2 regions of the Janthinobacterium foliorum genome follow, and region 1 is predicted to be linked to the other one. Evidence: predicted binding sites of a transcription regulator. Region 1 holds the regulator's gene; the other holds the start of a gene.
The links. The regulator FNR, encoded in region 1, switches genes on or off when oxygen is low (the NO sensors DNR and NnrR bind a similar motif). The targets are predictions, from matches to a motif close to TTGATNNNNATCAA.
Positions count from the first base shown of each region.

Region 1 (5,475 bases):
TTCCGTGCCCAGCGGCTGGTGCAGCATGCGCTGCTCGCTGCCGTTTTCCTTGGCGATCAGCGCCTGGTGCAGGGCGTCGAACAGGCTGGAGCCGGTGATCGGCTTCATCAGGACGACATCCGCCTCGGCCGCGCTGGAAATTTCCTCCAGGTGATTACGGGCAAAGGCGTTGACCATCACCACGATGGGCTGGCGCTGGCCGGACGCCGCCTGGCGGATGGCCTTGGCCGTGGCCAGGCCATCCATGACGGGCATGTGCCAGTCGGCCAGCACGACGTCGTACGGTTGCTGCTGCGCCAGGCGCTCGCGGTACAGTTCGATGGCGGCGAAGCCCGAATCCACCTCGTCCGCATTCCAGCCCCAGGCGTGGATCAGCTTGACGATCAGTTCGCGCGTGGTGCGGTTGTCGTCGGCCACCAGCAGGCGCAGCGGCCCCAAGGTGGGCGTGCGGCGCGTTTCGGCCGGCTGCGCCAGCACCTCGAACGGCACGCTGAACCAGAAGCGGCTGCCCTTGCCTTCGCTGCTGGCAACGGCGATTTCGCCGCCCATCATGTGGATCAGGTGCTTGCTGATGGCCAGGCCCAGGCCCGTGCCGCCAAAGCGCCGCGTGATGCTTTGATCGCCCTGGGAAAAGGCCGTGAACAGCTGGGCTTGCTGCTGGGCCGTCATGCCGATGCCCGTGTCGCGCACTTCGAAGCGCAGCCAGGCCCGCTCGTGCTTGCTTTCCGCCACGCTGACGGCCACCACCACTTCGCCGCTCTCGGTGAACTTGATGGCGTTGCCGGCCAGGTTGACGAGAATCTGCTGCAGGCGCTGGGCGTCGCCCACGAGGCGGCGCGGCACGTCCGGTTCGACGGCGATCGCCAGTTCCAGCTCCTTCTCGCCCGCATTCATGGTCATCGTCGTGGCCAGGGTATTCATGACTTCATCGAGGTCGAATTCGACGGGCGACAAGTCCATGCGGCGCGCCTCGATCTTGGAAAAATCCAGCACGTCGTTGAGGATGCCCAGCAGCGATTGCCCCGCCACGCGCACCATGGTCAGGTATTTGCGCTGCTCGGTGTTGAGCTTGGTATTGCCCAGCAAATACACCATGCCCAGCACGGCGTTCAGGGGCGTGCGGATTTCATGGCTCATGTTGGCGACGAAATCGCTCTTCGCCCGATTCGCCGCCTCGGCGCGGTCGCGCTCCTCTTCCAGTTCGCTGGCGCGCGCCTCGACTTCCTGCTGCAAGCGGTCGCGCTCGCTCATCAGGCCATTGAACGCTTCCGTCAGCTCGCCGATCTCGTCGCGCTGCTGCACCGGCACGGGGGTAAAGCGGCTGCCCGACTTGCGCAGCGACAGCAGGGTGTCGCGCAGGCGCACCAGCGGCGACAGCAGGCGCACGGTGACCCAGCCCAGCACGGCAGCGGCCAGCAGCGAGGCGCAGATGCTCCACAGCACCAGGCGCGACAGCACGCCATTGAAGGGCTCGAACGCGTCCGCCACGGGCAGCGAGGCGGCCAGCAGCCAGTTCACGGAGTTCAAGCGCTTGAAGCTGTTGACGGCCGTGACGCCGCGGCTGTTGGTGCTGACCATGCTGCCCTCGCCGTCTTCCTTCAGCAGCTGGGTGGTGACCAGGTTGGCGTTCGGCGCGCGCGGGTGCAGCAAGCGGCTGGCATCGGGGTGCAGCACATAGCGCGGCACGGCTTCGCGCGTGAGGATGAAGTAATAGCCGCTCTTGCCCACCTTGGCCGTGCGCAAGTGGCCCAGCATATTGTCCTTGTACAGGCGCAGCACGCCGATGACGATGCCGGCCACCTCGCCGTTGTTGTCCAGCACGGGCGCGACCATCTGCACGATGGGCAGATGGCTGGTCTTGCCCAGCATCGGTTCCGTGATCATGGCCTTTTTGGTGCGCATCACCGTCTGGAAGTAGGCGCGGTCGGCCACGTCGACGCCGTTGCGTCCCTGCACCTCGGGCACGTTGGCCACCACCTTGCCTTGCGTGTCGAGCACCAGCACGTCGTCGAACAGGGCCAGCATGGCGCGCTGCGTGTAGTACTCGCGCAATTGGCCGGGGTCGGCCATCAGGGAGGGCGGCTGGTGGCGCGCCGTCTGGGTGATGATGTCGAGCAGCATGGCCAGCTTGTCGTCGAGCTCGTCCGCGGTGCGTTCGATCAGCGCCGTTTGCTGGCTCAGCAAAACCTGGGTGAAGTCGTCGCGCATGTGCTTGACCTGCACCATGGTCACCACGGCGATCATGGCGATCGAGGTCAGGCTGGTGGCCAGCGCGACTTTTGCTTTAATGCCGAGAGGCTTCATGATTTCCTTTTCAGTACCCGGAGGCACAGGCGGCAGATAATGCTGTCAGGAATTTTCCTATCAATACGTCAACTTGGCAAGCACGGGCCGTGGAAATGCGCGCCCGGGCATGAACTTGTATGGATGTTGCCATAAAATTAAATGCGGGAAGTCGTTTATTGAGCGAAATAAAGGGGAAATGCGGGGAAATTGGCACATGTGAGCGCACTATGCAGTAAACTTGTTGTTGCATTTTTCTAAAAGGGTCTGACATGACAGAAGCGCTACTCTCTCCAGCCTTGCCTGCCGTGAACGTGGAAGCGTTGCGTGCGCGCTGCTCGACGTGCAGCATGCATCAATTGTGCCTGCCGATGGGGCTTGACGTGGGCGACATGGACAGGCTGGACCAGATTATCGGCCGCCGCCGCAAGGTAGCGCGCGGCGCCTCGCTGTTCCGCATCGGCGACTCGTTCCAGAACCTGTATGCCATCCGCCTAGGCCACTTCAAGACTTACCAGATCAATCCGGGCGGCGAAGAGCAGGTGACGGGTTTCCAGATGGCGGGCGAATTGCTGGGCATGGACGCCATCAGCGCCGACCGCCACCACTGCAACGCCGTGGCGCTGGAAGACAGCGAAGTATGTGAAATCCCGTTTTCTAGCCTGGAACAATTGCTGGGCAATATGCCCACCCTGCTGCGCCATTTCCACCGCATGATGAGCCAGGAAATCACGCGCGAGCAAAGTGTCATGCTGTTGCTGGGTAATATGCAGGCGACGCAGCGTTTTGCCGCCTTCATCGTCAACCTGGCCTCGCGCTACGAGGCACGCGGCTATTCGGGCAGCAACTTCCAGCTGCGCATGTCGCGCGAGGAAATCGGCAATTACCTGGGCCTGACCATCGAGAGCGTCAGCCGGCTATTGTCGAAGTTCAAGAAGGAAGGCTGGTTGCGCGTGTCGAACCGCGAGATCGAGATCTTGCAGCCAGCCAAGCTGAAGGCGATTACGGCCGGCACGGACACCTGCAAATAGTTTTATAACTCTTCATCCGCATGCAGCGCGATGGCGCGCTGTGCCGGCCAGGTCCAGATGCCGGACAGGCGCCACTCGCGCGTATTGTTTTCCACCAGTACTTGCCAGCGGCTGCGCTCCAGCATGGGCAGGGCCACGGAGAAGTTGCCGGCCGCATCGGGCTGCACCAGCAGCTTGATGTCTTTTTCCGGCTGGGTGGCATGCGCCAGGTGCAGTTGCAGCGGCGCCTGGTAAGCCTTGCCGAAGCTGTGCACGGAACCCGTCAGGCGCGCCGCCGCCACGTCATATGCCAGGCTGGTCGACATGGCCAGGTTGCTGGCGGCCGTATCGCGCCGCAAGTCCTGGTTGATGGCCTTGCCCTGCTTGTAATAGTCGCCCACCACCAGCGCATCGGGCTGCGTAAACGCGATATAGCCCATGGTGCTGCCGACAACGACGGACAGGCCCGGGCCCACCATCAGCAGCCACGGCCAGCGGTGCTTGTACCAGGGATCGGCGGAGGCTTGCAGTTTTGCGGTCTTGGACATTTTAGATCTCCTTGGGGTCAGACCCTGCGGGACTCGGCGTCCCCGTCTGGCCCCAGTATTTGCTTCTGGGTTGAAATAAATAGCTGGTACCCCAACGGCGAAATGCGGGGGCCGGACCCGCAGGGTCCGGCCCCCGCATCACCGTTACCGCGGCACGATGAAGACCGCGTTTTCCCGCACATGCAGCGACGGGTCGTCCAGCGATTGCAGCTCGATGGCGATCTTGTTCGAGCCCTTCTCGCCCACGCCGTGCGGCACGCGCAGGCGGATGGGCCAGCCCAGGGTTTCCGTCGGCTGCAGGGTCACTTCGTCGCGCGTCAGCAAGGTCAGGCCCGGCAAGCCGGAGACGCTGATTTTAAAATGCTGGCTTTGCTCCGAGGTGTTCATGATCTGCAGACGGTAAACGTTCTCGATCATGCCATCTTCCACTTCGCGTCCCATCGAGCCGCGGTCGCGGATCACGTCCATTTTCAATGGCGTGCGCAGGGCCAGCGAGGTACACACGGCGATGATGATCAGGGCCAGGATGGACGTGTAGATCAGCACGCGCGGCCGCATGGCGCGCCGGCGGATCTGCTGCGAATTGAAGTTGTTCTCCATCGCATGGTCGGTACTGTAGCGTACCAGTCCGCGTGGCCGGTCGACCTTGTCCATCACGCTGTTGCAGGCATCCACGCAGGCGGCGCAGCCGATGCATTCATACTGCAGGCCATTGCGGATATCGATGCCGGTCGGACACACCTGCACGCACAAGGTACAGTCGATGCAGTCGCCCAGCTTGTCGTTGTTGCCGGCCTTCTTGCTCAGCGCGCCGCGCGGCTCGCCTCGCTTGGCATCGTAGGTGATGATCAGGGTGTCCTGGTCGAACATGGCGCTCTGGAAACGCGCGTAGGGGCACATGTATTTGCACACCTGCTCGCGCAGCCAGCCCGCGTTGCCATAGGTTGCCAGGCTGTAGAACAGGACCCAGAACCATTCCCAGGGACCGAAGTTCAGGGTGGTCACCGAATGCGCCAGTTCCTTGATCGGCGTGAAGTAGCCGACGAAGGTAAAGCCTGTCCACAGGGCGATGGCGCCCCACACCACGTGCTTTGCCGTCTTCTTGAAGGCCTTGCGCAGGGACGGGCCCTGCTTGTCGAGGGCCATGCGCGCGCTGCGCGTGCCCTCGATCTTGCGTTCGACCCACAGGAAGATTTCCGTGTACACCGTTTGCGGACAGGAAAAACCGCACCACACCCGCCCGGCAATGGCCGTGACGAGGAACAATAAATACGCACAGATGATCAGCAGGGCCGCCAGGTAGATGAAATCCTGGGGCCACAGCACGACGCCGAAAATGTAGAACTTGCGCGTGGTCAGATCGAACAGCAGGGCTTGCCTGCCATTCCATGTCAGCCACGGCAAGCCGTAGAACGCAAGCTGGGTAAGCCAGACGCATACCCATCGCCAGGTAGCGTAGCGTCCTTTGGCCTCGCGAGGGTAGATTTGCTCGCGGGCCGCATACATCTTGATGACTTGAGGTTCCATTGTTTACTTCGCGGGCGCCTGCGGATTCGACAGGCTCCAGACATACGCCGACAGCACGTGGACCTTCGATTCGCCGAGGAAGTCGCTGAAGGCCGGCATGGTGTTGC
Region 1 is NZ_CDXDQE010000004.1:63,644-69,118, reverse strand. It holds gene ACZ92H_RS10575 (response regulator) at 1-2,304, opposite strand, end outside; gene fnr (fumarate/nitrate reduction transcriptional regulator Fnr) at 2,556-3,314, shown strand; gene ACZ92H_RS10565 (FixH family protein) at 3,317-3,841, opposite strand; gene ccoG (cytochrome c oxidase accessory protein CcoG) at 3,986-5,368, opposite strand; gene ccoP (cytochrome-c oxidase, cbb3-type subunit III) at 5,372-5,475, opposite strand, start outside.

Region 2 (5,475 bases), on a different contig from region 1:
TGCACGGATTCCGTGGGAATGCACAGATCAAACGCCACGGACGAGCGATAACGGGGAAGATGCAATCGAGAAGCGTTGAACTCCACAGCGGCTACCTTTACATGACGAGCGGCGCCTTTGTTGTCGCCACGGCAAGGCGGCTGGCAAACAGGCAATATCATCATGGTAGCCGCCGAATGTGACGGCTTGATTACCAGCTTGTCAAAACCGTATGCAAGATGGCTGCATGGCAAGCTGTTCAGACGTGCCGTGCCAGCGCCTGGGCCTGCGCCAGCCAGCGCGCGCGCTGCTGTTCGGTGGAATCGAGCATGGGGCCGAAGCTGGCCACCCTGACGGGCTTGATGCCGCAAAATTCCAGGGTCGTCTTGCGCAGCTGGTGGATGCCGGGCATGCGGTAAACCCAGCGGAAATACCACGGCGGCGTGTCCATCGTCACCAGCAGCTGGGCCGTGCGTCCCTTCAGCAACTGGGCCGGAAAGGCCTTGCCGGGACGGTACTTGAAGGCATAGCCGGGCAGGAAGACGCGGTCGACAAAACCCTTCAGCAGGGCCGGCGCGCCGCCCCACCAGATGGGGTAGGCGAAGACCAGGTGTTCGGCCCAGCGGATGGCTTCCTGTGCCGCCAGCAAGTCCGCTTCCAGCGGCTGCACCTGGCGGTAGCCTTCATGCAGGACGGGGTCGAAGTCCAGCTGGCCCAGGCGCAGTTCGCGCACGGCGTGGCCCTGGGCGCGGGCCGCTTCGGCATAGGCGTCGGCCAGCGCACTGCAGAAGCTGTCGCCGGACGGGTGGCCGAGGAGTATCAATATGCGCTTGGAAGGTGTCTTGGTCATGGTGCAGGCTTTCCGCTAAAGAAGAGCCTGCATGCTAAAGCCTGCCCCTGGGGGCAGAGTCAAGCGCGCCGTGTCACGCCGCTTGCAGGCGCTGGCGCGCCAGGCAGTCGTGGATTTCCGCGTCGATCCCGCCCAATTCCGCGTCGAGCTGGCGCAGGCGGGCGATGTCGTCCTGCACTTGCGCGCGCTTGGCGGCGATGTGCTGCGACAGGGCGGCCCAGTCCGTATCGTCGCCGGCCAGGATGGGCAGCAGTTCGGCCAGCCGAAAACCCAGCGTCTGCGCCTGGCGGATCAGTTTTACCTGCGCCAGGTCTTGCTGCGTGTAGACGCGGTAGGCGCCGGAACGGCGCACGTCGCCCAGCAGGCCCAGCGTTTCATAGTGGCGCAAGGCCTTGGGCGAGGTGCCCGCCAGGCGGGCGATTTCTCCGATGTACATGGCTTTCCTTTTATCGAGCGGCGGCGCACGCAGTGTAGCGCAGGCGGGCCGCCCGGCGCTACGCTGCGTGCCGGCTCAGGAGGCCTTGCGCGGCGGCACTTTTTTCGCCGTGCAGTCGGCGCAGGTGCCGTACAGCGATAATGCGTGCTCGTGCAGCACGAAGCCGCGTTCGGCGGCGATTTCGTTCTGGCGCAGTTCGATGCCTTCATCGACGAATTCATCGACCTTGCCGCAGCCCGTGCAGACCAGGTGGTCGTGGTGCTGGCCTTCGTTCAGCTCGAAGACGGCGTGGCCCGATTCGAAATGCCGGCGAAACAGAATGCCCGCTTCGGCGAACTGCATCAGCACGCGGTAAATGGTGGCCAGGCCCACGTCGATCTTTTCGGCGAGCAAGAGTTTGTACACATCGTCCGCGCTCAGGTGCTTGATCGTGCCTTCTTGAAACAGCTGCAGAATCCGCAAGCGGGGGATGGTCACCTTCAATCCCGATTCACGCAGTTCCCTCAATATATCCATGTCTCCCCTTCCTTTTTGTGAGCGCCCGAGCGTACGCCTGGGCGCATGCCTGTCCGTGCGCCTAGGTATGCGCTATGTGATCCTGCATTATATCGCAAATGATAATCATTACTATTCTCATTTGTATTGTGCGAAGTGGAAATGTTATGCCGCGCGACCAAGCCGTCAGGCAGCGATATCGGCGCAGTGCATGATTGCGTCGCCCGCAACTTGCTCACCGATCATGCAACAGCATGGAAAATCCGGCCCAGGATCGCTACACTGTGCAGCATGTATTAACAATGGAGGCTGCATGGACCGGTTTGATGCGATGCGCATCTTTACCCGCATCGTCGAGTTGCGCAGTTTTACCCAGGCGGCGCATGACCTCGGTTATCCGAAGGCGACCGTCACGCATGCGATCAAGCAGCTCGAGGCGCGCCTGCGCGTGCGCCTGCTGCAGCGGACCACGCGGCAAGTCACGCCCACGCTCGACGGCGAGGCGTACTACCAGCGCTGCGTGCGCCTGCTGGCCGACCTGGAAGAAACGGAATCCGTGTTTACATCGGCCGCGCAGCAGCCGGCCGGCAAGCTGCGCGTCGACCTGCACGCGACCCTGGCCATGCATTTCGTCATGCCCGTGCTGGGCCAGTTCTGCGCCCGCCATCCGCTGATCGAGCTGGAAATCGGCATGGGCGACCGCCTCGTCGACCTGGTGCGCGAAGGCGTCGACTGCGTGCTGCGCGTGGGCGAACTGGGCGATTCGTCCATGGTGGCGCGCCGCGTGGCGCGGCTGGAGCAGCTGACGTGCGCCAGTCCCGCCTACCTGGCCGCGCATGGCACGCCGCGCACCCTGGCCGAACTGGATGGCCACCGCGCCGTGAATTTCTTTTCCGCCCAGACGGGCAAGGTCTGGCCCTTCGATTTCAAGCTGGACGGCCAGCGCCACAGCGTGTCCTTGCCGGGCACGGTTTCCGTCAACAATGCCGATGCGTACCACGCCTGCTGCCGCGCCGGCATGGGTTTGATCCAGGCGCCCCGCTATCACCTGGAGCAGGCGCTGGCGACGGGCGAACTGGTCGAAGTGCTGGCGCCCCTGCGCCCCGATCCGTTGCCCGTGTCGGTGCTGTACCCCCATCACCGGCAACTGTCGCCGCGCGTGCGCGTATTTGCCGACTGGGTCGCCGGCTTGTTCGCCTCACTAAGTTAGGCCTGCAATGCGTAGTTCTGCAATGCGTAGTTTTGCAGTGCGGCATTTCTTGACTTGGGCAAAGGAAAAAATCCCTGCTTTCATGCCATCTGGCCCTATTTGATGTGGATCAAAGTTTTTGTTGCGCTGCACTCTTAGACTTCGCAGCGTTACTTAACGACAAAAAGAGGGAACCAGAATGAAAAAGTCCGCAACTGCAGCAGCAATCGTCTTGGCCGCCATCGGCGCATTCGCCGGTAACGCCATGGCACAGGAAGGCCCATGGCTGGTCCGTGCCCGTGCCGTGCACATCGACCCGGCCGACAAGTCTGCTCCGATCGGCGGCGTCGGCGCATCCGACCGTTTGCATGTCAGCAGCAAGACGATTCCTGAAATCGATATCTCGTATTTCTTTACGCCCAATATCGCTGCCGAGCTGATCCTGACATATCCGCAAAAGCATGACGTCAAGCTCGATGGTAACAATATCGGTACCTTCAAGCACTTGCCGCCGACCCTGTCGCTGCAATATCACTTCATGCCGGAAAAACAGTTCAGCCCTTACGTGGGTGCCGGCGTGAACTACACGAATATTTCCGACGTCAAATTGCTGAACGGCGCCGGCCGCCTGGAACACGACAGCTGGGGCTTCGCCCTGCAAGCGGGCGTCGACTACAAGCTCGACAAGAACTGGTCGCTGAACTTCGACATCAAGAAAGTGCAGATCCGCAGCGACGTCTTCATCAGCGGCGCCAAGGCCAGCGAAGTCAAGGTTGATCCGCTGCTGATCGGCGTGGGCGTGGGCTACCGTTTCTAAGTGGTGAAGATGCCCGCATAGCGCGGGCGAAAAAAAAAGGACGGCCAGGTGCAAACCCGGCCGTCCTTTTTTATATGTCAGGCAGCGCTTATTTTTTCAGCGTCTTTTCCAGCGCCAGCTGGTAGTCCGTCTTTTCATAGCCGGCCAGGTATTTGTTGGTCGCGTCGAGGAAGGCGCGCGAGCGGTAGGCCGCTTCCAGGTCCTTGACCCATGGCTTGCCCTTGTCGGCCGTGCGGATGGCCACCAGGTTGATGTAGCTGTCCGAGATCTTTTCCACGGCCAGGGCGGTGGTCAGTTTCATGCCGGCGGCCAGGGCGAAATTACCGTTGACGAAAGCGTAGTCGGCGTCGGCCAGCGAGCGTGGCAGCTGCGCCGCTTCCAGCGGCACCAGTTTCAGCTTCTTCGGGTTTTCCAGCACGTCGCGTTCGGACGCGCGCAGCGGGTCGACGTTGGGTTTGAGCTTGATCCAGCCCATCTTGGCCAGCACCACCAGCGCGCGCGCCTGGTTGGTCGGGTCGTTCGGCATGGTGATGGTGGCGCCGTTCTTTACCTCGGCCAGCGACTTGTGCTTGCTGCTGTACAGGGCGATCGGCGTGGTCGGCACGGTGATCAGGGGGCTCAATGGCAGCTTGTTATCGGTGGCGAACTTGGTCAGGTACACGATGTGCTGGAACACGTTGGCGTCCAGCGAGCCTTCGGCCAGCGCGTAGTTCGGCTGCACGTAGTCGTTGAATTCCACGATCTTGACCTTGTAGCCCTGTTTTTCCAGGATAGGCTTGATGCCCAGCTTCAGCTGGTCCGAATACGGGCCGGAGCTGGTGCCGATAACGATTTCTTTCGGGTCCTTGGCGTGGGCAGCGGCGGCGAAGGCCAGGCTGGCGGCGGCCAGGAGCAGGTTGCGGCGGATATGGTTCATGTGTTTCCTTGTTCTGAATATGGATTAACGTTTGTCGAGGCGCTTGGCGATGCGCGTGCCGGCGAACTGGATGGTTTGCACCAGCACGATCAGGATGGCCACGGTGGCGACCATGATGTCCGTCTCGAAGCGGTAGTAGCCGTAGCGGATGGCCAGGTCGCCGATGCCGCCGCCGCCCACCACGCCGGCCACGGCCGAATACGACAGGAAGCTGATCGACAGCACGGTCAGGGCCAGCACCAGGCCGGAGCGCGCCTCCACCAGCAGCACGCGGAAGATGATCTGCATTTCCGAGGCGCCCATGGCATGCGCCGCCTCGATCACGCCGCGCGGCACTTCGCGCAGGTTCTGTTCCACCAGGCGCGCCAGGTAGGGAATGGCGGCGAATGACAAAGGCACGGCAGCGGCCAGCGGGCCGATCGAGGTGCCGGCGATGATGCGCGTAAACGGCGTCAGGGCCACCAGCAGGATGATGAAGGGGAAGCTGCGCACGGTGTTCACCAGCCAGCCGAGGATCATCGACAGCGGGCGGTTTTCCAGCGACTGGCCTTCCGAGACGAGGAACAGCAGGATGCCCAGCGGCCCGCCGATCAGGATGGCGGCAGTGAGCCCAATGCCCAGCATCGTCATGGTCTGGCCCAGCGCCACCCAGATTTCCGGCAGCAGGTTGATGACGTTATTGATCGATTCTTCAAACATGTGTTGCATCCTTCCAGGCGGTGGCTTCAAACGCCTCGGTGCCGTAGTAAGCCAGCTCGCGTCCCAGCGCCGTCTTGCGCGGGGTGGCCGTGTC
Region 2 is NZ_CDXDQE010000002.1:543,558-549,032, reverse strand. It holds gene ACZ92H_RS06840 (SpoIIE family protein phosphatase) at 1-65, opposite strand, end outside; gene ACZ92H_RS06835 (NAD(P)H-dependent oxidoreductase) at 239-829, opposite strand; gene ACZ92H_RS06830 (MerR family transcriptional regulator) at 903-1,265, opposite strand; gene fur (ferric iron uptake transcriptional regulator) at 1,341-1,781, opposite strand; gene ACZ92H_RS06820 (LysR family transcriptional regulator) at 2,074-2,970, shown strand; gene ACZ92H_RS06815 (OmpW/AlkL family protein) at 3,149-3,766, shown strand; gene ACZ92H_RS06810 (MetQ/NlpA family ABC transporter substrate-binding protein) at 3,855-4,682, opposite strand; gene ACZ92H_RS06805 (methionine ABC transporter permease) at 4,707-5,381, opposite strand; gene ACZ92H_RS06800 (methionine ABC transporter ATP-binding protein) at 5,374-5,475, opposite strand, start outside.
Region 2: ACZ92H_RS06815 (OmpW/AlkL family protein) is a predicted target of FNR. The motif match lies at 3,070-3,083, and genes of this name have one in related genera.